DNA from 3 places in the Vibrio tasmaniensis genome. Region 1 is predicted to be linked to each of the others. Evidence: predicted binding sites of a transcription regulator. Region 1 holds the regulator's gene; each other region holds the start of a gene.

Region 1 (8,178 bases):
GTTAATGACATTTGCTTGTACCTTTGCACCGAAATCGTTGATTGCCTGCCAATCTGGCTGAATAGCCTGATAGTCAGACTCTGAGTAACCTAAGCGAACGGCTTGGTCGACAACAATTCTGGCTAAATCAAAATGGTGTGTGCGAGGGTGCGCTGCGAGGTAATCACGCAGCACAAGGCCAAGATCAATTGGCGCGCCTTGCTGTTTGTGAGCTTTCAACATATCTGCGATTCGTTCTGAAAGTAGATCGTTCACTTGCTCAAACTCTTCGTATTCTACGTCGATTGGGGCTTGCCCCATCACTTCGTCATCACGGAGCACAAGTGCTTCATCGCGAAGATCCGTGAGTTTTTCTGCGTCTGCGTAGGTCAATAACCAAGGCGCATCAAAGTAGTCAGTGACTGACTGACGCAAGCGTTGGCTAAAGGCACGGTTTTTATCCATATCGATCGCGGTACGGATAAATTTATGCACGTGGCGGTCGTAACCGATCCACAAATCAATCGCTTGTTGGCCCCAACTGGTGATTCGGTCTAGCTTCATCTGCAAACCAAATAGGGTTTCACCTACAAACTCGAGTTCATCGTCACCGTAAACAATTTCTTGAATATCAAGTATCTGGGTTTGCAGTTCATCACCCGCCGCTTGCAAGGTGTCTTGCAACTCTTTTAGCGTGGCTGAGGTTTCCGATAGCAAAGACTCACAGTTATTAATTGCTTCTCGCCAATCTTTATTTAAAAGATCCGCAATTTGCTGTTTGACGGTTTGTTGCTGCTCATCCATAACACGTTGGTTAAGATCGATCTGATCAAAAATTTCACCAACAGAATATTTGAGCACGCCGTAAACATTCCTTCTCCAATGTCCCGGAGTTCCACCTTTCTGAGCGGCTTCAATGGCTTTTGCCATCTCATCTGCAACCATAGAAAGCTGGATAGACAGTTTCAATTTGGAAAACTGGCGGTGACGTAAGTAATAATCTGAGATACCAATCGCCAATGGAGATAAGCGATAAATGCTTGCACCATCCGTGATTTCGCTGGTAAAGCGGCTGATCAACTTCTGTTTAACCAACTCATTGATAGCATTGTTGGCACGAAACGCAGAGGCTTCGCCAGTATCTTCAAACAGTCGAGTGACAATGGTAAATGCATCGTGCAGTTCACCCTCGCCCAACTCTTCATCGAACCGTTCATTGCTTAGTACTGCGATAGCAATCAAAAATGCTAAGCGCTCTGGTGGCAAGTTTAATGAAAAATCATGCTGCTTGACCCAGCCCACCAACTCATCAATTGGCTGCTCTTCGGCAGTTTGAGTCATTTCACTCATTGTGGTTCCTGTTACTGTTCTTCGTCATATCAAATGTATTAGATATGAAGCCTATTTCTTTATAACGCGGGCTTGTTACGATTGCGCAGCGCATGTTGTGGCTTCTTTTACCACATTCATCGCTGTTATTGCGCAGGTTTTTGAGCCCAAACGTGAATATAACGACCTAGCGACAGATATGGCTCTTGGCGACATAGCTGTTTCTCTAGTTCCAACACATCTTCGAACTGGTAATCGCCCATGTACTCCATATTACCTATGTAGTCACTGAAAGAGCGAATGCCTGATTTACCACAGATATCTAAACCAGCGTCTTCTATCCATTGATAAACCTCTTCAGGCCTCAAGCCTTTTTGTGGTTGCAGCTTAAACCTTTTTCGATGTGGCATCCCATTCAATACATGAGGAATGTTGCCACAAATCACATTTTTCAGGACTAAACCATGGTGGTTGTAAAACATTATCGAGGCAATGCCACCGGGTTTTACTTGTCCCAACAACAAATCAAGAGCCTGTTTAGGGTCTGCTAACCATTCCATTACGGCATGAAACATCACAAAATCGACTTTCTCTTCGAGATGCTCTGCCACTTTTTGTACCGGAGAATGGATAAAACGATACTGCTCGAGTAAACCTGCTTCTGCGATGCTTTCTTCCGCTAGCTTCAACATTTCAGAAGAGAGGTCGCACAGAGAAACGTTGTGCCCTAGTGTCGCAATTTTTTGCGACATTTGAGCAAGCCCACCTCCGGCATCAAGTATATGCAGCGGCGAAGCGGATTGTTCAAATTTGCTCAAAGCTTGTTCTAAATCTTCCCATACGATGCACTGACGGATCTCTCCTTTGTCAGAGCCGTATATGTTTTTTGCAAATTTGTGGGCAATATCGTCGAAATTACGGTCTTCAGTCACGGCTACTTGAGTTATTATGTCCTATCGTGCCTGCTATTCTGTCACAGGAATTTCAGGAATAAAGAGGCGATGTCTCTTTTTACTACTAAGTGATGTTTTTTCGGACTATTCGGATATGTTTGAGCTGAAAAAAGTAGTGTCTTCGTTACTGATGCCACTGCCAGCAATGTTAATTCTCGCTTTTCTGGGTTTAGCCCTAGTGATGTTTACTGCAAAAAGGAAGACAGGTTGCCTAATTACCCTTTCAGCCCTCTGTGGTATTTTCCTAATCGCTTTCCAGCCTGTTTCTAGTCAACTTTTAATGCCAATGGAAAGGCAACACACCGCTTTTTTACCTATCGATGATACCGTCGATTACATTATGGTTCTTGGAAGTGGTCACGTTGTTGATGACCAAATCCCACCAACATCAGAACTTAGCCGCACCGGTCTGATGCGCTTAAGTGAAGGGATTCGTATCTTACGTCTTTACCCCGGAGCTAAACTCATTTTGTCTGGTTATGGCGCAGGCACTGAGGTGAGCAACGCAAAAATGATGGCTAAAGTAGCGCTAGCACTCGGCGTGGCAAAACCCGATATCATTCTGCTTGAAACTGCGAAAGATACGTGGGAAGAAGCTCGCCAAGCCGCTGCATTCGTTAAGAATAAGAAAATGGTGCTCGTGACATCAGCGAGCCATATGACTCGCGCCCTTAATGAATTCAATGCCGCGGGCATGAAACCATTACCAGCACCAACCAACTACCTTGCACAAGAAGGCATTGTTGAACCATGGAATAAGTATATGCCTAAGGCTATCTATCTCGAGCAGACTGAGCGCTATTGGCATGAGACGATGGGATTAGTTTGGCAAAGCTTGCGAGATTGGCTAGACACAAGTAATGACCCTGTCGAGAGCAGTACTCCGATGATAAACAATTAAAAAGTTCAGTAACAAAAAAACCGAGGCATCATTGATGTCTCGGTTTTTTTTACTTTCAAGTATCGTTACTGACTATAGTCGGTATCCAAAGGAAAGTTAGTCACCAGCGAACATGTAACCTTCACCGTGAACCGTCACAAAAATTTGTGGGTTCTTAGGATCAAACTCCATTTTTGCACGCATACGGCGAATTAATACATCGATAGTGCGGTCATTCGGCGCGTCCACTCGATGGCTGATCATATTCAAGATACGTTCACGACTTAAAACTTGGTTAGGGTAAGAAGAGAGCGCAACCAACAGTTCATATTCCGCTTTGGTCAATTTCACCGGCTCGTTATTCTTACTTAATGCACGGCGAGGTATATCAAACGTCCACTCACCAAAACGAACCACAGATTCGTCTCCTGCTTCTTCTACCGCAACCGCTGCTGTCTTACGAGCCGCCGAAATGCGCCACAAGAGGTTTTTAACTCGAACCAACAACTCGCGAAGTTCGAAAGGTTTAGTAACGTAATCATCAGCGCCCATTTCAAGGCCAACGATCTTGTCAATGCTATCCGTGCGTCCAGTAACTAAAATTATGCCAATGTCTGATTGACTGCGTAATTCGCGAGTTAGCATCAATCCATCTTCGCCTGGCAAGTTGATGTCTAACATAATGAGGTCAACGTTATTTTCTTCTAACATTTTTCTCATTTGAGCACCGCTTTCAGCTTCGCTCACTGTGTAACCTTCATTCTGGAAATATCCAACCAGTTTACTGCGGGTTACCACATCATCTTCTACGACTAATACGTGATAGCTCATCTACACCACTTTTCTTATTTAATAGTTTCATTGACCATTCTATTCATAACTCGTAACAATTCTAGTACTACAGAAGATAAAAGCCAGAAACATGATTTTTTTTTGATACAAGACAATCTTAAACCTTGCTATTTGTCGCCCATCGCAATTCAATATAGGTATTACTACTAACGAGTCACTTTGCGTTTCGCAAATAACCTTGTTATTCAGCCTTGGTGTACCTATACCCAAATCACTTGACGATGCTCGGTATACACACACCACAAGACTCAATCAGGATCTAAGAAATGAAAGATACGAAAGCGTTCAACGAGCAAAGAGCAGAAATATACTGGTGGCTATCACGCTTGTTCGCTAAAGAGCTCACTCAAGAAGAACTTGATCACTACCACTCTGTTGAAATTCGTTCTTTCCTTACAGGCTTAGGCGAAAATGAAACACTAAAGCCGGCGATTGATAGCTTAGTGGATGCACTAAACCGTCTACAAACACGTGAAGATGCTCAATTAGAATTGTCTGCTGACTTCTGTGACTTGTTCTTAAAAACAGATAAACATGGCGCACTTCCTTACGCTTCTATGTATATCGGCAAGACTGGCCTTTTAAACGATAAGCCAGCAAAAGATATGGAAGAGATCATGGCTAAACACAACTTAGTGGTTAACCAAGACCTAAAAGAGCCAGCTGATCACATTGCTATCGAACTCGACTTTCTAGGTAATCTCATCATTCGTTCGAACGAAACCGAGCTTGAAGAAGAACTAGAAAAATCCTTCGCAGTTCAACAACAATTTATCGAACAGCAACTGCTTACTTGGGTACCAAAGTTCAACGTTAAATGTCATGACGTTGACCCATTCGGTTTCTACGCTTCAGTCTCATCTCTGCTATTGGCATTCTGTAAACTGGACACTCAATACCTAGCTGGCGAATAAGCTTTTTTGACGAATCGATAAATAAATTCAATAGAATTGTGACCATTCACCCGGATTTCTGGGTGAATTTTATTGCGAGTAATTTCTAGTCAGTCTAAAATTGTGACCGCAAACGATAAAATATGAAACATTCACGAAATGCTACACTTAGTAAAGTTCAGAGCATTTTGGTGTTAATACAAGCCGCTCAATAGCGGTTTTTTGTTTTTTAGCACTTTAGTACCCAAAGAGCCCTACAAATTTAAGCTCTTAGTTAGGTAGCTTAACGGCTACTTCATTCCGTACTTTGGGAAAGTAGCTTCTAATTAGGATAAAAACATGGCCACTATAAAAGATGTCGCACGCTTAGCCGGCGTATCAACAACAACCGTTTCTCACGTAATCAACAAAACTCGCTTTGTTGCTGAAGCGACTCAAGAAAAAGTTAATAAAGCCGTAGACGAACTTAACTATGCGCCAAGTGCCGTTGCTCGTAGTCTGAAGTGCAATACAACACGCACTATCGGTATGTTAGTGACTCAATCAACCAATCTGTTCTTCTCTGAAGTTATTGATGGTGTTGAGAGCTACTGCTACCGTCAAGGTTACACTTTGATTTTGTGTAATACGGGCGGTATCTACGAAAAGCAACGTGACTACATTCGCATGCTTGCAGAGAAACGTGTAGATGGCATCTTAGTTATGTGTTCTGACCTAACTGAAGAACTAAGAGAGATGTTAGACCGTCACGCAGACATCCCTAAAGTTATCATGGACTGGGGCCCTGAAAGCTCTCAGGCTGATAAGATCATCGATAACTCTGAAGAAGGTGGCTACCTAGCAACCAAATACCTTATTGAGCGCGGTCACTCCAAGATCGCATGTTTAAGTGGCCACTTAGACAAAGCAGCATGTGTTGAGCGCATCGCCGGTTACAAACGCGCACTCAATGAAGCAAAGATTGCCGGTGATGATAATATGATCATTGAAGGCAACTTTGAGTGTGACACAGCTGTAATTGCTGCCGACCAAATCATCGAGATGGAAGATCGCCCTACTGCTGTATTCTGTTTTAACGACACCATGGCATTAGGCTTGATGAGCCGATTGCAAGAAAAAGGAATTCGTATTCCTGAAGATATCTCAGTGATCGGTTACGACAACATAGAATTGGCTGAATACTTCTCTCCACCGTTAACGACGGTTCACCAACCTAAGCGCCGTGTTGGTAAAAATGCATTCGAAATACTACTAGAGCGTATAAAAGACAAAGACCACGAAAAACGCGTCTTCGAAATGCACCCTGAAATTGTTGAGCGAAGTACAGTTAAAACGTTAAATTAATTGATGTAATGAGTTTAGTTTAATCAAGCGCACCTTTAGGTGCGTTTTTTTTCTCAACAAACAAAGTGCACTTGCATGCATAATTCAAAGATCATTAATTGAAGCAACGTCACATTTTGAAATAAGAAGTGTGAGCCTAATTCAACAAAAACTTTATTCTAATAACCCAGTCACGCACAGGGCAAACCACTTGAAAAAGTGGGACGCAAAGCTTCCGGCCTAAACCACTCGTTGGTATGGTAGCGGGGTTACCGATGGCAAAATGCAGTAACTACTAATACTTTAGTAATTTACAGCCTATTGACAATTTAATTGCAACATTTTGCTAATCTCTCGGACCTGCTTATTTGGTGGCGTAGTTCAAATACACCGAGATAAATAACATGGATAAACCGATACTAAAGGACTCAATGAAATTATTTGAGCCCCTAGGAAAAATTAAGTCACGCTCAATGTTTGGTGGATTCGGGCTTTTTGCTGATGACACAATGTTTGCCCTGGTTGTGAATGACCAGTTGCATATACGAGCTGACAAATGCACAACACAACAATTCGAACAACAAGGGTTTCAACCTTACGTCTACAAAAAACGTGGTTTCCCTGTCGTTACTAAATATTTCGCTTTACCTGAGAGCTTATGGCAAGACCAAGAAAAAATCTTGCAGCTTGCGACTACGTCTCTAGGTTTTGCTAAAGAAGAGAAAGCTGAACAATCTTCTGCTAAACCAACTCGACTCAAAGATCTGCCTAATCTTCGACTCGCCACTGAGCGGATGTTGAAAAAGGCAGGAATTGATTCTGTAGAACGTTTATATGAATCTGGCTCTGTAAACGCATTTAACGCCATCAAAGAATCGCATGCGTCTTCTGTCAGTATTGAACTGCTGTGGGCACTAGAAGGCGCGATCAATGGTACACATTGGTCTGTTATACCGCAGCAACGTCGTGAAGAGCTTATCAATAGCGTCAACTAACATTGTCAGTGCAAATTATCTAGATAACTAAGCCGCATTTTTGCGGCTTTTTTTATATCTGGTGAAAGTTATCCTATGCTTTGCCTGTCTATCTATACTAATGGTATACATTGAAAAACTAATGGTATGCATTGAAAATTTAGAGGAAGTACCAATGAGTAAGAAAATGATATTGGGTGTTGTGTTGGTCATAACCATCGTCTTGTTAGGCGTCAATTTTGGCCAGTACCTCACGCTTGAAAATGCAAAAGCCCAACAAGCTGTTTTAAATGACTACATCGAGAGCAATTTCATTGCCGCTGCCGCTATTTACTTTGTCGCGTATGTCATGATTACGGCTTTCTCAATTCCTGGCGCTGCCGTTGTTACGCTGTTAGGGGCTGCGCTGTTTGGTTTCTGGAACAGCTTACTACTGGTGTCTTTCGCGAGTGCCATTGGTGCAACCCTCGCCTTCTTAAGTAGCCGTTACTTGTTACGTGACTGGATCCAAACCAAGTTTGGTGACAAGCTAGCCACCATCAATAAAGGCGTTGAAAAAGACGGCGCATTTTACTTGTTTTCTCTGCGTCTAATTCCCGTATTCCCATTCTTCCTTATTAATCTGTTGATGGGTCTAACACCGATGTCGGTGAGTCGTTACTACATTACAAGTCAAATCGGGATGTTGCCGGGTACTGCCGTTTTCTTGAATGCCGGAACTCAACTCGCAGAAATTGATTCACTTTCGGGTATCGTGTCTCCCTCAGTACTGTTGTCATTTGCCTTGCTGGGTGTGTTCCCAATTATTGCCAAATGGTTGATGAATAAATTTCGCTCAGCACCTGTCGCTGAGTAGCGAATATAACTAAATAACTTATATAGCTAAATAATGCATGCAGCCAAATAAGGTTCTATTTCAATGAAAATCTTCAGTGCATCGAATCCGACAGAAGCTCATATCATCTGTGGATTGTTAGAAAGTGAGAATATTGCGT
Region 2 (8,178 bases), 480 kb from region 1:
GCCGTATTCGTTCACTTCTAGGTTAGAGGAGTCTTGAGCCATTTTTTGATATTGAGATCGGCCTTTCTGCTTCTGACGAACCTTAAGAACCACGTTGTTTGCTTCAACGCCAGTGACTTGAATAGAAGCACGGATGATATCGGTTAAGCGACGTTTTGCTTTCTCTTCCGGTACATCTTTAGGTGCTGCGTATTCTTGAATCACTAGGTGACCTGGGTATACGTCAATCGCTACATTGTATTCTGGTAAGTCTGCATCGTAGATACGGTAACAATCTAATTGCTCTTTCTTAGCCCACTTGCCAATTTTACCGATGTTCTTTTTAAGACGGTTTGCGAAGTCTGGGGCAATAAGTTGCTCTTGTTCACCCGTTGGACGCTCTGACATCGGACGATCTGAAATTGAGTAGTTCTTTTGGTGACACGGTAACGCACCATTGTTCAATTTGAACTGTTTGTCTGCACGCATACGTAAGCAGCTAAGCAGTTCGTCAGAACTAGAGAAGATTGACGCGTTACAACCGCCAAATTCCGCTTTAAGTTGTGCACCGAATGCCGTGTAAAGTGCAATCAAACCCGGCTCTGTGCCAAGACGCTCACCATAAGGTGGGTTAGAAACAATCACACCATCAGCAAACTCTGTAGGACGCTTAAGCTTTGCAGCATCGCCTACTTCGAATTCAATCAGCTCTTCAACACCAGCACGACGAGCATTGTCACGCGCTGTTTTGATCATGCGCTCGTCATTGTCGTAGCCATAGAACTTACACTCTACTTTCTTAACGCCACGACGACCTTGAACGTTCGCTTCAGCTTTCACTTCAGCCCACAGTTCTGGTTCAAAATCTTCTAGTGATTCAAAACACCACTTCTGGCGTTTAACACCTGGAGCCATGTTCGCAGCCATCATTGCCGCTTCAATCACTAACGTACCTGAACCACACATTGGGTCTAGGAAAGGCTTAGTCGCATCCCAGCCACTACGAAGAAGAATCGCAGCAGCAAGGGTTTCACGCAATGGTGCTCGGCCTGATTCTGGACGGTAACCACGTTGGTGAAGACCGCTACCTACCATATCAACACCAAGAATCGCTTTATCACGATGTAGACGAACGTGAATACGAATATCTGGATTTTCTTTGCTGATAGACGGACGAGGCAAAGACTTTTTCTCAAAGCTATCAACAACGGCATCTTTTACTTTCATCGCACCGTATTGGCTATTACGGATTTCGTTGTTTGTACCGTTAAAGTCAACAACAAAACGCTTAGAGCTATGGAATTGATTTACCCAGTTAACCGCAGTGGTTGATAGGTACAAATCCATGTCGTCCATACAAGTGAATTCAGAAAGGACACGTACAAATCTAGAAGCCAAACGACTCCATAAACAACAACGATAAATTTGCTCATTGGTCGCTTTGAATTTAACACCTGCTTGAACAGGTTTTGCATTTGTAATCCCTAGTTGGGTTAGTTCTTCAACTAATAAATTCTCAAGGCCGTTTGAGGTAACCGCTAGATATTGATTCATAGTGTTCTTTTATTGATAAAAATTAGCTCGATTATACCTGAATTTGTTATTAGAGCATCACACTAAACTTGTCTTTTCATTGAATCTTTCGACTAACTGGCTAGCAAACACACAGTCATGAAGCGATCGCTTACCCACATCCCCTTAGAACATAAGACTTATCGAATCAGCACAATTTATGACCAAACATCGACCAATGCGGCAGTGTGAATTTATATTCACCTTAAAATTGGTATATACCAGATACAATTTAAGACTGAAAGTTAGCTACAAAAGCACAAAAACAGGGAATAAAGGGAGGTAATTTACACTTCTGCCGATGAAAATAGGCAGAAATTAAGATGAAAAAACAGTCACAAGTTCACTAATTAAATAGTTAAGCGGTGATGTATTTATCTGGATGAGGTTTTTTAGGCACAAAAAAATCGGCTATTGAGCCGATTCTAAGGAAGGTTTGATAGGTTTATGCGTTGCAATGTGTGTTAGAAATGATGAACTAAACTGGGGAATTAACCGACCATTGCAATATGTGTATGGTGAAAATGAAGAATAGAGTTCGCGTCTACCATCCTATCGTGCATCACTTTAATCGAGTCTCCAAAGCGTAACCCTTTTGAAGGTGTGAGCAGAAACTCTTCTAAGTCGACAAATGCACATAGGCTCGCACACTCTCCCACCTCTAATACAATGAAGTAACCTAGGCTGTGCTCGTTATTCATTTGTACGATATCCCCTTCTTGAGGAGATTCGTGGCCAGCGCCTTGTGAATCGAAGAACCAGCTTTTAGGCTGTACAGGCTTGTGGAAGCGCTTTGCTGCCACGCAATATAGTGCGAGTTCAGCTTGGCGAGGCTCAGACAATTCTAAGCCAGAAATTTGTTCTTTGAAGGTTTGGTATGAAGATGCGTCATCAACGGTGAATTCATTATCTCTAAACGCGCAGTCCACCAGCTTATTGCGGACCAGATTCGTTTTGAAAATCATATCCTCTCCGAGGTTTAGCATTAATGAACATTGCTGCTCATCGTAATACCAACTCCATGTATCGCTAGGTTTAAGCATCATTTCGTCTCACACTGTTGAACCATTCCATTAGGTAAAACGCAAAATTACCTTCAATTACAGTAATTTTACTGAGCAATAGGCAAAAAAAAAGAGGAAATGAATTCCTCTTTCTTATCGCTTCTCTCTACAACTCAGTGAGTTACAGTGTCTCTTTTAGTAAGACGATGCCAAATTATAGCTTTCCTAAAATAACCAAATCTTTTTGATAACTCTGTTTATATAAGCTCTGGGTTTATAAGTACTGGGTTTATAAAAGATCTGGTTTTCGGGGGGCTATAAATTTTTAACGATGTCGCCTACCAGACCAGGGCCTTTGTAGATGAAACCAGAGTAAACTTGTACAAGCTTCGCGCCTGCCATCATTTTCTCTTTTGCAGCAACATACGAATCAACACCACCTACCCCGATGATCGGTAATGCGTCACCAAGTTCTTCGTGAAGTTTACGAACTACTTCCGTACTGCGAGATTGAACTGGGCGTCCACTTAGGCCACCCGCTTCATCGCAATGTTTCATGCCTTCAACGATTGAACGATCCAATGTTGTGTTTGTTGCGATCACACCATCGATCTTATTTTTGATCAATGATTCACAAATTTGGCTAATTTCGTCATCACTTAGATCCGGAGCAATCTTAAGAGCAAGAGGAACATATTTACCATGCTTCTCTTCTAATTCAGATTGTTTCGCTTTAAGTTCAGACAATAGATCGTCTAGAGCTTCGCCGTATTGTAGAGAACGAAGTCCAGGAGTATTTGGTGAAGAGATGTTCACAGCAATATAACCAGCGTATTGATATACCTTCTCCATACAGATCAAGTAATCTTCAGCGCCCTTTTCAATTGGTGTGTCTTTGTTCTTACCGATGTTGATACCTAAGATGCCGTCGTAGTTCGACTTCTTAACGTTCTCAATAAGGTTGTCGACGCCTAGGTTATTGAACCCCATGCGGTTGATGATACCTTCAGCTTCAACAAGACGGAATAAACGAGGTTTATCGTTACCCGCTTGTGGACGAGGAGTCACCGTTCCTACTTCTACGAAACCAAAACCCATTGCGCCAAATGCATCAATACATTCGCCGTTTTTATCTAGGCCAGCCGCTAGGCCTACTGGGTTTTTAAAAGTAAGACCCATGCATTCTACAGGTCGATTAGGTAATTGTTGGCGATACAAAAGATCAATAGGAGTGCCTGTGAAGCGTTTGAAATTTTGAATTGCAAGATCATGTGCCTTTTCGGCATCAAGTTGGAAAAAGCCAGTTCTGGCTAGACGGTAGAGCATTGTGCCTCCGATAGAAAAAAGCCCCGTGTAAACGGGGCGATATTATTTACTTATTTACCCAACTATTCAATCTATTACTGTCTGTAAGGGTAAGATAATCGAGTTTGTTAGCGAATGAGGTTCTTTATTAAGCAAACGTTATCGTTTCTGCAGTCAGTTTACTCATTTCTAGTCTCTAGTCTCTAGTCTCTAGTCTCTAGTCTCTAGTCTCTAGTCTCTAGTCTCTAGCATATTACAGCCACCCGCTCTTTTAACAACAAACAAGGTTCCGTCGAAGTGGGTCCGTCAAAAATCATTAGACCTATTGATGCCACTTTATAGAACGAAAAAGGCAGACCTTATGGCCTTAATGCCGATCGTTTAAGAAGACTTGAACGATCTTGCAGTTAGCAGATAATCCCCATCAACAACGTTGATGGGGATTTTTTATGCTTGAACAAGAATTAGCAATGGCACACGAGACCATTGAAGATGCCGACAATTATGAATCTGTCGTCGACGCCATTCAGATTGAGTGGATAGAACAAGCTCTTCTTGAAACCAATAAAGCGAGCATAAGACGACGCCGACTTCCCGCTCAGCAAGCTGTCTGGTTAGTTATTTGGATGGGGCTGCAACGCAACATGTCTATCAAAGAGGTATGCAGTTCATTAGACATTGCACTTCAGCCTAAACCTGAAGATAGCTGGTCTCGTGTTGCACCCAGTGTCCTAACTGATTCACGCCGACGTCTAGATGAGAGTCCGTTAGCGGCTCTGTTTCACACAACGGTAAAGGCTTGGAACGGAGATATCCTTCAACAAGACAAAGACTTAGAGCTTAATGTTCTTGCTGTCGATGGAACAACATTTCGGTGTCAGGATTCCCCAGAGAACGCTGAACAATTTGGGTTCATCTCCAAAAAATTGAAACCTTACCCTCAACTTCGTTTAGTCGCTTTGATGTCAACAGAAACTCGAATGATTATGGGGGCGGCTTTTGATGGTTGTCATGTCGGTGAAACGACCTTAGCTAAGCGCCTATTCAATGACATCCCCGCACACTCATTGACCTTATTTGATCGTTGTTATTTCTCGGCAGACCTTTTGCTGTCCTGGCAAGAGAGTGCGGAAAATGCGCACTGGTTAATGCCTGCAAAACGTAAACTACGCTATGAAGTGTTGGAGAAATATGCGGAGAACGACATGCTTATCTCAATGCCTATCTCTCCTCAAGCTCAACGGCAGAATCCGAATTTACCCGCACGTTGGGAAGCCAGATTAGTCCTATATCAAGAGCCAAAAGGTGAGATAAAAGGTTTTATTACTTCACTTACAGACCCTAGTAAATACTCGCTAGAAAGCCTGCTGCGTATTTATTGGCAACGCTGGGAGATAGAAGAAGGTTATGGTGAAATTAAACAGACTCAACTGCAAAGTCACGTCACTTTACGAAGTCGTTTTTCTGCCGGTGTGAAGCAAGAGCTTTGGGGCGTATTACTTGCCTATAACTTAGTGCGATTAGAGATGGTTAAGATAGCTTCAGAAGCCGGGGTTCGAGCGACTAGGGTCAGTTTTACCGCCGCAATTAACCTTATTGATGCGCAATTACGTTGGTTAGCTTTAAGTCCAGACGGAACTCTACCTGTAAAACTGAAAAGGATGAGAGAAAGTTTGAGTCACTTCATTCTTCCAGATAAAAGAAAGGACCGAACGTTTCCACGTTCAGTCCTCTTTGTCCCAGCCAAATATCCGTTCAGATTCAAGCAGTAATGCTTATCCGAACGGCATTAGACCTTATGGCCTGCCCTTGTGTCTTTCGTTTTTATCTAATCGCTAATCTGTCGACATGCAATTTAGATTTAACAACATCAATTCACGCAGTGCTACTGAGAACTTGGCAAACTCATGAACCGAACCTACTTTGAATTCGTTCAAGATGCTTTCCCAACGATGTAAAGAAACCGAGTTACTTTCCATCCAATCATCAAGCGCTTTAATCACATCGAGGTCTGAAGCACAACCGCAGTTAAGCACTTGGCCAGTTAGCTGACGTTGCTGCCAATCCAGATCTTCTCTGAATGCTGCACGTGCCAGCGCTTGCCAGTTGTTGTCGACTGCTTGGCCATTGATTTGTTTCAAGAACCAGTGCAGAGACAAACGGTCGCCAAGGTTGAAGTAAAGCTTAGACGCTTGTTGTACCGTTTTACCCGTCTCACGAGCCACTGTGGATATATCCAGTGCTGAGTACAAGCTAGACAAACGCGCGACTGAATTAGCCAACTCAGCGTTTACGCCTTGGTCAATCCATAGCTGTGCCATTGCGTTATGCTCTTCTACTTCAGAAGCCACTAGGTTTTCATCCAGTTTCTCTGTGATAGTAAGAACATCACCTTGGTAAAGTTCAATCAGTGCTTTCACTGACTGTTTACCGGTACGGTTTCTTAACAACCAACGAGCCAAGCGACGAAGTGTACGGCGAACATGGTAGATCAATTCGTATTGAGCTTCAGAACTTGAAACATTGTCCAGTTCACGGATGCTCTTCAGAACTTTGCCAAGACCGTAGATTTCACGTGATGCCGCGTATGCATTGGCAATATCAACGATATTTGCGCCCGTCTCTTCTTGCAGACGAGTAACGAAGTTACAACCCATCTCGTTAACCATTTGGTTAGCCAGTGCCGTCGCAATGATTTCAGAGCGTAGTGGATGGTTATCCATATGCTGAGAATAGTTACGACGTAACGCTGTTGGGAAGTATTGCATAAGCTGTTGGGCATGGAATTCATCATTAGCGATATCATCACTAACAAGATCTTCTTTAAGTACCATTTTACCGTAAGCGACAAGTACAGAAAGCTCTGGTCTTGTTAGACCTTGACCCTGCTTTTCACGCTCAAGCAATGTTTCGTCATCTGGGATGTATTCCAAACCACGATCCAAGTACCCTGCTTTTTCCATTGTATGAATAAAGCGGATCTGCTCTTTTACTAAGCCAACACCTTGATGCTCAGTAACCGAAATAGACTCAGCTTGGCAATATGCGTCGTCTAATACGATTTCGCCCACTTCATCTTCCATCGATTCAAGCACTTGGTTACGTTGCTTAACGGTTAGATCACCATTAGACACCAAGCCATTCAAGAAGATCTTAATGTTTACTTCATTATCCGAACAGTCAACACCACCAACGTTATCAACAGAGTCAGTATTAACTCGGCCACCCGTCAACGCGTATTCAATACGACCCAGTTGAGTCATACCCAAGTTACCACCTTCACCAACAACCTTAGCTTTCAGGTCACGGCCATCGATACGAAGCACGTCATTTGCACGGTCACCAACATCTGTATGAGTCTCATTTGAAGACTTAACGTAAGTACCGATACCGCCATTCCAAAGAAGATCAACCTGCATAGACAAGATCGCTTTGATCAAGTCATTCGGTGCCATTGATGCTTTCTTAGTACCCAGCATTTTCTGAATTTCAGGCGTCAGGGAGATAGACTTCGCTCGACGAGAGAAGATGCCACCACCTTGAGAAATCAAGTCTTTGTTGTAATCTTCCCAGCTTGAGCGAGGTAGATTAAACAAGCGCTCACGCTCTACCCAGCTTGATGCTGATTCTGGGTTCGGATCGATGAAGATATGCATGTGGTTAAACGCAGCTTGCATACGAATATGCTTAGACAACAGCATGCCGTTACCAAACACATCGCCCGCCATATCACCGACACCGATAGCGGTGAAGTCCGTTGTTTGACAGTTGATGCCCATTTCACGGAAGTGACGCTTAACAGATTCCCAACCACCTTTCGCCGTGATACCCATGGCTTTATGGTCGTAACCGTTAGAACCACCAGAGGCAAACGCATCGCCTAACCAGAAGTTGTATTCAGCAGATACTGAGTTTGCTAGATCTGAGAACGTTGCGGTACCTTTATCGGCGGCAACAACCAAATACGGATCATCTTCATCGTGACGAACAACGCTCTTAGGTGGGATAACCTCACCTTCAATGATGTTGTCTGATACGTCTAGTAGTGCACGGATGAAGCGCTTGTAACAACGTTGACCTTCAGCGAAGATCTCGTCTCGGCCAGACATAGTGTGCTGACGCTTACAAACGAAACCACCTTTTGCACCAACCGGTACAATGACTGTGTTCTTAACTTGCTGTGCTTTAACTAGGCCTAGAATCTCAGTACGGAAATCCTCTTGACGGTCTGACCAACGTAAACCACCACGAGCAACTTTACCGCCTCGTAGATGCACACCTTCAATATCAGGTGCGTAAACGAAGATCTCAAACGCAG
Region 3 (8,178 bases), 1.3 Mb from region 1:
ACACGTTCACCGTGTGAAGAAGGCATGGTAGATACACGCACATCAACCGCTCGGCCACCGATACGCAGAGAAATACGACCATCTTGTGGCACGCGTTTTTCCGCAATATCCAATTTAGCCATAACCTTTACACGCGAAACCAACAGCGGAGCCAGTTTACGGCTCGGCGCCAACACATCACGTAACACGCCATCAATACGGAAACGGATAGACAGTGACTTTTCGAAGGTTTCGATATGAATATCCGAAGCGCCTTCTTTAATCGCCTCACCCAACATCGCATTAATTAACTTGATGATCGGTGCGTCGTCTTCTGATTCAAGCAAGTCTTCGTCTTGTGGCAACTCTTCCGCTAACGAGAAAAAGTCGTCATTGTCGGCACCAATATCTTCCATTAACTGTCGAGCTTCCGACGAGTCACGCTGATACGCGTCCGTCAGTTTTTTATCAAATTCGTCTGCGCTGATCGCTTGTGGCGTGAAGCCATTTTTCACAACACGGCTCACTTCAATGATCGCCGCCGATTTCAGAGGTTCAACATAATAAAGTACTGGCGCGCGCTCCGGGTGCTGATATTCCAACACCATCTTGTAGCGATTCGCAAAGCTAAACGGCAAGCGCTGATAAGTACGTGCCGCCCCTACCAATTCAGCCATTATTCTGCTTCCATTTGATCGATGAAGGCTTGGATTTCAGCAGGATGATTCATGCTATCGCCAAACTTAGGAAGTACTGGAATATTATCGTTATCCATTAGTTTCAAGCCTTGCTCTGCCTTGTACAGTTGCTCAGCACGGATAAAGTTGTATTTGCGTTGCGTGATACCATCGGCTGTCATGCCATCACGAATAATGGTTGGCTTGATAAATACCATTAGGTTCTTTTTCTCAACCTGAGTACTGGTTGATTTGAACAGGTGTCCAAGAACAGGAATATCACCCAAGAATGGGACCTTAGACTCACTCTCCAGTGCACGCTCGTCAATCAAGCCCCCCAACACCAGCATTTGACCATCTTGAACAATCACTGACGTATTTAGCTGACGCTTAGCAAAACGAACATCTACTGCCCCGTTTGCCCCTAATACGTTCGATACTTCTTGTTCTATTTGCAGTTGAACCGAGTCACCTTCATTGATTTGCGGCACGACTTTTAGCTTAATACCCACTTCTTTACGTTCAACCGTTTGGAATGGATTATCGTTGCTTGAACCTGCTGTAGAACCGGTTAGAACGGGCACCTCTTCACCAACGATAAACGACGCTTCGCCGTTATCCATCACCGTGATACTTGGAGAAGACAGAATGTTTGAGTTTGAATCGGTCGCAACCGCACTGATTAAGGCAGTCCAGTCGCCCATAACCACACTCATTGCAGCACCATTAACGCCAGAAAGAGCAGATGCTAACGTTGAATAGTCACCCTTTTCTGTCGTGGTTTCATTACGTAGAAAATTATTATCCTTATCGTAAACCGCTTTAGTTGTTGTCGAGTCTTTTGCTTCTTCTAGACCCACCATCACACCGCCAATCGATGCACCGGTATTGCTGTACTGAATCATGGCACCCGTTTCTAGGTTGCCCCACTGCACACCTAGGTTAACGCCGTCACCTTCTGCCATTTCAACAATTAAGGCTTCAATCAAAACTTGAGCACGACGGATATCGAGTTGAGCGATCACGTCTTGCAGCGCGTTCATGATGTCTGGCTGTGCGGTAATCACCAACGAGTTAGTATCGCTGTGAGCGGAAATCATCACTTGGTTTCGCTGCGATGAACTGCCTTTAGTTGATGTTTGTTTCTCTGATTGCAGATTGTCAGACACGCCTTTCAGCACATCGACTAAGTCTTCCGCTTTTGCGTATTTAAGGTAGATAACTTGGTTGTTACCCTTAGTCGCCATTTCCACATCAAGCTGTTCAATCAACTTTCTTAAACGACTGCGTACTTTAGGGTCGCCTGAGATAAGAATTGCATTGGTACGCTCATCGGCAACTAATTTAGGCTGTAGGAAGGCAGGGGTGTTTTTAGCATCTGTGGTTTTACTTAGTGCATCGACTATACGCACCATCTCCGCGGCGGAAGCATTCTTTAGTTCAACGACCTCAATCTCTTTATCACCCGCTTGGTCTACACGCTTGATGATCTCTGCTAAACGGTTTACAACCGCCGCACGGCCGGTAATCAAGATGATATTTGCAGGATCGTAGTGCACCACGTTGCCCGCGCCCGCGTTGTCATTCAGTTGACGAAGCAGAGGAGATAGCTCACGAACCGAGACATTACGAACCGTCACAACACGTGTCACAACGCTGTCGCCTGTGATCGAATCACGGTCGCCAACAACTGGGATTGCCGAGGTTTTAGAATCTTTCGCTTTGATGATCTTAAGAACACCTGAGTCCATTTCAACGACTGCATAGCCGTACACTTCTAATACGTTTAAGAAGAAGCTGTAATATTGCTCTTCATTGAGTACGTCGTAGCTGCGTACATCGATTTTTCCGCGCACCGAAGGGTCGACGATGATCGTCTTCTCTAGATTACGGCCAACAATATTAATAAACTCTTGGATATCAGTGCCTTTAAAGCTGGCACTAAAATCACTCGCGATGGCGGCGGGTGTGCAGATTAAGCTTCCTGCCAATAACCATGCACTTTTCTTAAACCAATGCTTCACGTACTTCTCCTACACTTTCGTCCTTCGTTAGACGCAAAGTTTTAAAATTCAATAAACACTTCATGTTGTTGACCATCTCTCTCGACGACGAGATTTAGCTCTGTCAGCTCTGAGATAGAACGGAATATGTTGCCCATAGCAGCGGGGTCTGTCAGGTCTTGCCCATTTAACTGAGTCGCGATATCTCCGTTTTGGAGCCCTACTGAGTTAAAAAGTTCTGAATCTTTGCCTGGACTCACTCGATAACCAATCACTTTATCGTCGCGCTTGACCTGGGACAGTCGAACATATTGGAAGATTTGTTGCGGATCTTTCATTATCTTCGCTTTAATTTCATCTAGCTTTTGCTCTGCTGAAGCAGGGTTATTACCACGAACCGAAGAAGAAGCGCGAGGTGGCGCAGGGGCTGAGACAGCTAAACGCTTGTACTCAATACCTTCAAGCATCAAGGTTTCGTCTCGACCTGAGTTATCAATAATGACACGGTCGACTAATACGGCTTTAAGCTTAGCTCTAGTGCCTTCTATCTCTTCATTAATTCCGTAGGTCGCCTGCGTACCGCGATTAGCGATCACCGCTAAGCTCCGTTTTGGATTAGAACTGGCAACAGCACCGACCAAAACTAGATTTAATCGTGTCTTTGGCGCATCTTGGATAACTTGCTGTTCAACCACAACTGGCGTGGTTGGGTTATAGGCACCAAAAAGGTTGCTCCGCTGCAAAGAAGATATATCAAGGGTCGATTGAGGAGTAGAAAATGATGAAGCTGTTGCTTTCCAAGGCACGACGGTTTGCTCAGCAGGTTCAATAAACCATGCAAGCTGCCCTAAAATCCATGCGGAAGCTGCAATCAACATACAACACATCGCTAGGCTTAGTTTCTGCTGAAGTACAAATCCATTTTCTAATAAGCGGCTCAACACAGGAGAATTTCCTGCGCGATTTTTGAGCTCTAAAAAGTTCACTTTCCTTGCCCCTTTTCATGACGACAAATGCTGCAAATCATTAAACTTTCAGCTTTTTTATTCATTCGTTCGATACCAAGCTTATTTAAGCATAAGATCCTGAACTATATCATAGCAAATCTATAAAGCGGCATTACATGGCTATTTTGTATTATGACTTGAAAAAAATGCCAACCGCCTCCACTTTAAGCTTCTACTTAATGTAATTAAAAGCATGTTGCGCACTGTTCATTACAGTTAAACCGCATTCATTTCTCACTTAATAAGGCGCAGCCCTATATGAAAACTACTAATGAAGCTGTCAGACTCGATAAATGGTTGTGGGCAGCTCGTTTTTACAAAACCCGGTCTATTGCTCGCAATATGGTCGATGGTGGCAAAGTCCACTATAATGGTCAGCGCAGCAAACCAAGTAAAATTGTCGAACTTGGAGCAGTGATTACCCTGCGCCAAGGTAATGAAGAAAAGACGGTGACAATCGAGAAAATCTCGGCCCATCGTGGTGGAGCTCCTATAGCTCAAACCCTCTATGAAGAAACCACCGAGAGCTTGGCAAAGAGAGAAGAGTTTGCAACACAACGTAAACTGAACGCTCATAACCCAGCACCAGAACGTCGCCCAGATAAAAAGCAACGTCGTGACATCATCAAGTTCAAGACTCAATAAGCTAGAAGGAATAGCCAAATGGCCAACCCAATGTCTACAAGTAATGTTTTAAATCGCTACCTATTTGAAGACCTATCAGTTCGTGGTGAATTGGTACAGATGGACGAAGCATACCAACAGATTATTTCTAGCAAGGAATACCCAGCGCCAGTACAAAAGCTGTTGGGTGAGCTACTGGTTTCAACGACGCTACTAACAGCGACTCTAAAGTTTGAAGGCTCTATCACCATGCAACTGCAAGGTGATGGCCCTGTATCTCTAGCTGTTATCAATGGCGATAACGATCAGAAGATCCGTGGCGTTGCTCGCTTTGATGGTGACATTGCCGACGACGCTGGCCTGCACGATCTAATAGGTAAAGGTCACCTAGTGATCACTATCGATCCTAAAAAAGGTGAGCGTTACCAAGGTATCGTTGGTCTTGAAGGTGACACTTTAGCTGAAGTCCTTGAAGGTTACTTCGCAAACTCTGAACAGCTAAAGACACGTCTATGGTTGCGCACTGGCGAGCATGAAGGTAAAGCACACGCTGCTGGTATGTTGCTACAAGTGATGCCAGACGGCACTGGTACGCCAGACGACTTCGAGCACCTAGAGCAGCTAACTGACACAGTTAAAAATGAAGAGCTATTCACTCTAGAAGCAAACGAACTGCTTTACCGTTTGTACAACCAAGAGAAAGTACAACTGTTCACACCACAACCGGTTGAATTCTTCTGTGGTTGTTCACGTGACCGAAGCGGTGCCGCTATCATTACTGTCGCTCAAGAAGAGATCTACGACATCCTTAGCACTGAAGGCAGCGTTGCTCTACACTGCGATTACTGTGGCACAAACTACTCGTTCGACAAGAATGATGTTGATGCTCTGTATGCAGAAGCGGCAGATAAAGGCAGCAATACGGTTCATTAATTTACGGCGTACCAAAAACACGTAATTTACCCCAAAAAGGTCAGCACTACGCTGGCCTTTTTTGTGATCAAAATATCGCAAACTCCGTAACATCTCGTAATAAAATCACCTCTTAATTTTAATCAATTAATAATGTTCTCTCCTCTAGCGCAAAGGTTTGCGTACAGGATAGACTAGTCAGGCCAATATGTGATGAGGCGCTTAAAACCCCATGGTTAATATGGATATTTTTTGAGCTATATCCCTGTTTCCCCCGAGCCTCGTTGCTAGCATGGTGAGCAGATAACAATAAAAAATTAATACAAAATCCCTACAAAATATCCTACAAGGAGCACCTATGACCGTTATGGAACATACTAAGGCTGCACAAATTGATCTAACTAAGCACGGACTGACTGGCGTTACTGAAGTTCTTCGTAACCCTAGCTACGAGCAGTTATTCGTTGAAGAGACACTGCCAGGTTTGGAAGGCTACGAAAAAGGCGTAGTAACGGAACTAGGCTCTGTTGCGGTTGACACTGGTATCTTTACTGGCCGCTCACCAAAAGATAAGTACATTGTTAAAGATGACACCACGCGCGATACCATGTGGTGGTCAGATCAAGGCAAAAACGACAACAAACCGATTACAACTGAAGTATGGGATGAGCTTAAAGAGCTTGTGACAACTCAGCTATCTGGCAAGCGCCTGTTTGTCATTGACGGTTACTGTGGTGCTAACCCTGATACGCGCTTAAGTGTACGTATTATCACTGAAGTAGCATGGCAAGCGCACTTCGTTAAGAACATGTTCATTCGTCCAACAGACGAAGAGCTAGCAACGTTCGAACCTGATTTCGTGGTAATGAACGGTGCTAAAACAACTAACCCTAACTGGGAAAAGCAGGGTCTCAACTCTGAAAACTTCGTTGCTTTCAACCTAACAGAACGCGTTCAAATCATCGGTGGTACTTGGTACGGCGGTGAGATGAAGAAAGGCATGTTCGCAATGATGAACTACCTACTTCCTCTGCAAGGCATTGCTTCAATGCACTGTAGTGCTAACGTCGGTGAAGAAGGCGATGTGGCGATTTTCTTCGGTCTATCAGGCACAGGTAAAACAACCCTTTCAACCGACCCTAAACGTGAGCTAATCGGTGATGATGAGCACGGTTGGGATGACGATGGTATCTTCAATTTCGAAGGTGGTTGTTACGCCAAGACCATTCGCCTATCTAAAGAAGCAGAACCTGAAATCTACAATGCTATCCGTCGCGATGCGCTACTAGAAAACGTAACGGTTCGTGGCGATGGTTCTATCGATTTTGATGACGGCTCAAAAACCGAGAACACTCGTGTTTCTTACCCGATTCACCATATCGACAACATCGTTAAGCCAGTATCAAAAGCCGGTCACGCTCAAAAGGTTATCTTCCTGACTGCTGATGCATTTGGTGTGTTACCACCTGTTTCTAAACTGACTCCAGAGCAAACGAAGTACCACTTCCTATCTGGCTTCACTGCGAAACTAGCAGGTACAGAGCGTGGTATTACTGAACCAACACCAACGTTCTCTGCGGCATTTGGGGCGGCATTCCTAACTCTTCATCCAACTCAGTACGCTGAAGTACTTGTGAAGCGTATGGAAGCAGCTGGCGCTGAAGCTTACCTTGTGAACACTGGTTGGAATGGCACTGGCAAACGTATCTCAATCCAAGATACTCGTGGCATCATCGACGCTATCCTAGATGGCTCAATCGACCAAGCTGAGACTAAGGTTATCCCTATGTTTAACCTAGAAGTACCACTAGCGTTGCACGATGTTGACCCAGCGATTCTTGATCCACGTGACACGTACACTGACCCTCTACAATGGGAAAGCAAAGCGAAAGATCTAGCAGAGCGCTTCATCAACAACTTTGATAAGTACACAGACAACGCTGAAGGTAAGTCACTGGTTGCGGCTGGCCCTCAACTGGACTAACCCAATCATCTGCTCGGGCCAAGCCAAAAGCGAACGCCCAATTTAAAATGATATTTTTGTAGCAAGCCCCTCTTTTGAGGGGCTTTTTTGTTGATGCTTGACCCTTTTTGTTCCACTCTGTTTTAAGACGATTGAAATTTAAGGCTTTCAGGGAATGAAAAAGGTATTCATGGTGTTCGGCATTGCGTTGGCTATCGCCGTTGCAACTATCGCAGCATTGCTATTAAGCCTGCAAACCCAATACCGTACGGATATTACTAACTTTTTTATCAAACATGCGATTGAACAACCTGTGCTCATTGAAGATGTTGAGTACCAGTCGCCTTATCACATCACCTTAATGGGCATTACCCAAAGCCAACCTGAAAAACAAACACCGCTGTATATCGACAAGATTGACCTTTGGTTCAGCTCCAGCTCGATTACGGAGGCCAAACTGGTCTTTGAATCTGTTTTGATCAGTGGCCTACAGTTAGAAGCCGACGACCTAGAAACGCTCACCTCTTTATTTACCCAGCCAAGCATTAAGATCCACCAGCTGGCCATCAACAATCTCGACTTTTCAACCCCAGACTTTAACGCGCGAGGCATCGACCTTCAGATCTCCGACCCAACGTGGAACAACGACAACTCACTTCTACCTTATGGAAAAACCCAACTTTCTGCCTCACAGCTGTATTGGCAAGGCGAAGCGTTCGATAACCTGTTGATTGACCTAGATCTTAAATCAAGTGATAGCACCCTGTATGGCGCTTCGTTTGACTGGCGTGGTGCCAAAATTTCTGGTCAAGCAGAGCAGTATCAGCAAGATTGGTCGTTGGTGAATGTGACCGTCGATGGCTTACGAATCAATCAGAAACAGACCCAAAGCCTCCTAAGCAAAGAGTGGGATGTAGCCGGTATTCAGATCAATCACATCAACAGCTTGGATATTTTGCGCAGCGATGTGGAGTGGCAAGATGGTCATCTCGCAGCCTTTGATGCCTCACTAG

The links. The regulator PurR, encoded in region 1, represses purine synthesis genes. The targets are predictions, from matches to a motif close to TNANGNAAACGTTTNCNTNA.
Region 2: a site for PurR is predicted at 4,009-4,028, ahead of pyrD (quinone-dependent dihydroorotate dehydrogenase). Genes of this name have one in related genera too.
Region 3: a site for PurR is predicted at 5,369-5,388, ahead of pckA (phosphoenolpyruvate carboxykinase (ATP)). Genes of this name have one in related genera too.

What each region holds. Positions count from the first base shown of each region.
Region 1 is NZ_AP025510.1:1,184,965-1,193,142, reverse strand. Features, by position in the region: gene mukE (chromosome partition protein MukE) at 1-11, opposite strand, end outside; gene mukF (chromosome partition protein MukF) at 1-1,329, opposite strand, end outside; gene cmoM (tRNA uridine 5-oxyacetic acid(34) methyltransferase CmoM) at 1,455-2,240, opposite strand; gene elyC (envelope biogenesis factor ElyC) at 2,356-3,162, shown strand; gene torR (two-component system response regulator TorR) at 3,259-3,972, opposite strand; gene torD (molecular chaperone TorD) at 4,260-4,907, shown strand; gene purR (HTH-type transcriptional repressor PurR) at 5,226-6,230, shown strand; cyclic di-GMP riboswitch class I at 6,401-6,486, shown strand; gene OCV44_RS05545 (TfoX/Sxy family DNA transformation protein) at 6,614-7,204, shown strand; gene OCV44_RS05540 (TVP38/TMEM64 family protein) at 7,359-8,039, shown strand; gene OCV44_RS05535 (putative signal transducing protein) at 8,103-8,178, shown strand, end outside.
Region 2 is NZ_AP025510.1:1,669,923-1,678,100, forward strand. Features, by position in the region: gene rlmKL (bifunctional 23S rRNA (guanine(2069)-N(7))-methyltransferase RlmK/23S rRNA (guanine(2445)-N(2))-methyltransferase RlmL) at 1-1,533, opposite strand, end outside; gene OCV44_RS07715 (cell division protein ZapC) at 2,043-2,597, opposite strand; gene pyrD (quinone-dependent dihydroorotate dehydrogenase) at 2,871-3,881, opposite strand; gene OCV44_RS07725 (IS4-like element ISVbsp1 family transposase) at 4,310-5,632, shown strand; gene OCV44_RS07730 (NAD-glutamate dehydrogenase) at 5,696-8,178, opposite strand, start outside.
Region 3 is NZ_AP025510.1:3,070,457-3,078,634, forward strand. Features, by position in the region: gene gspE (type II secretion system ATPase GspE) at 1-656, opposite strand, end outside; gene gspD (type II secretion system secretin GspD) at 656-2,680, opposite strand; gene gspC (type II secretion system protein GspC) at 2,722-3,645, opposite strand; gene hslR (ribosome-associated heat shock protein Hsp15) at 3,925-4,311, shown strand; gene hslO (Hsp33 family molecular chaperone HslO) at 4,330-5,223, shown strand; gene pckA (phosphoenolpyruvate carboxykinase (ATP)) at 5,561-7,186, shown strand; gene OCV44_RS13735 (AsmA family protein) at 7,341-8,178, shown strand, end outside.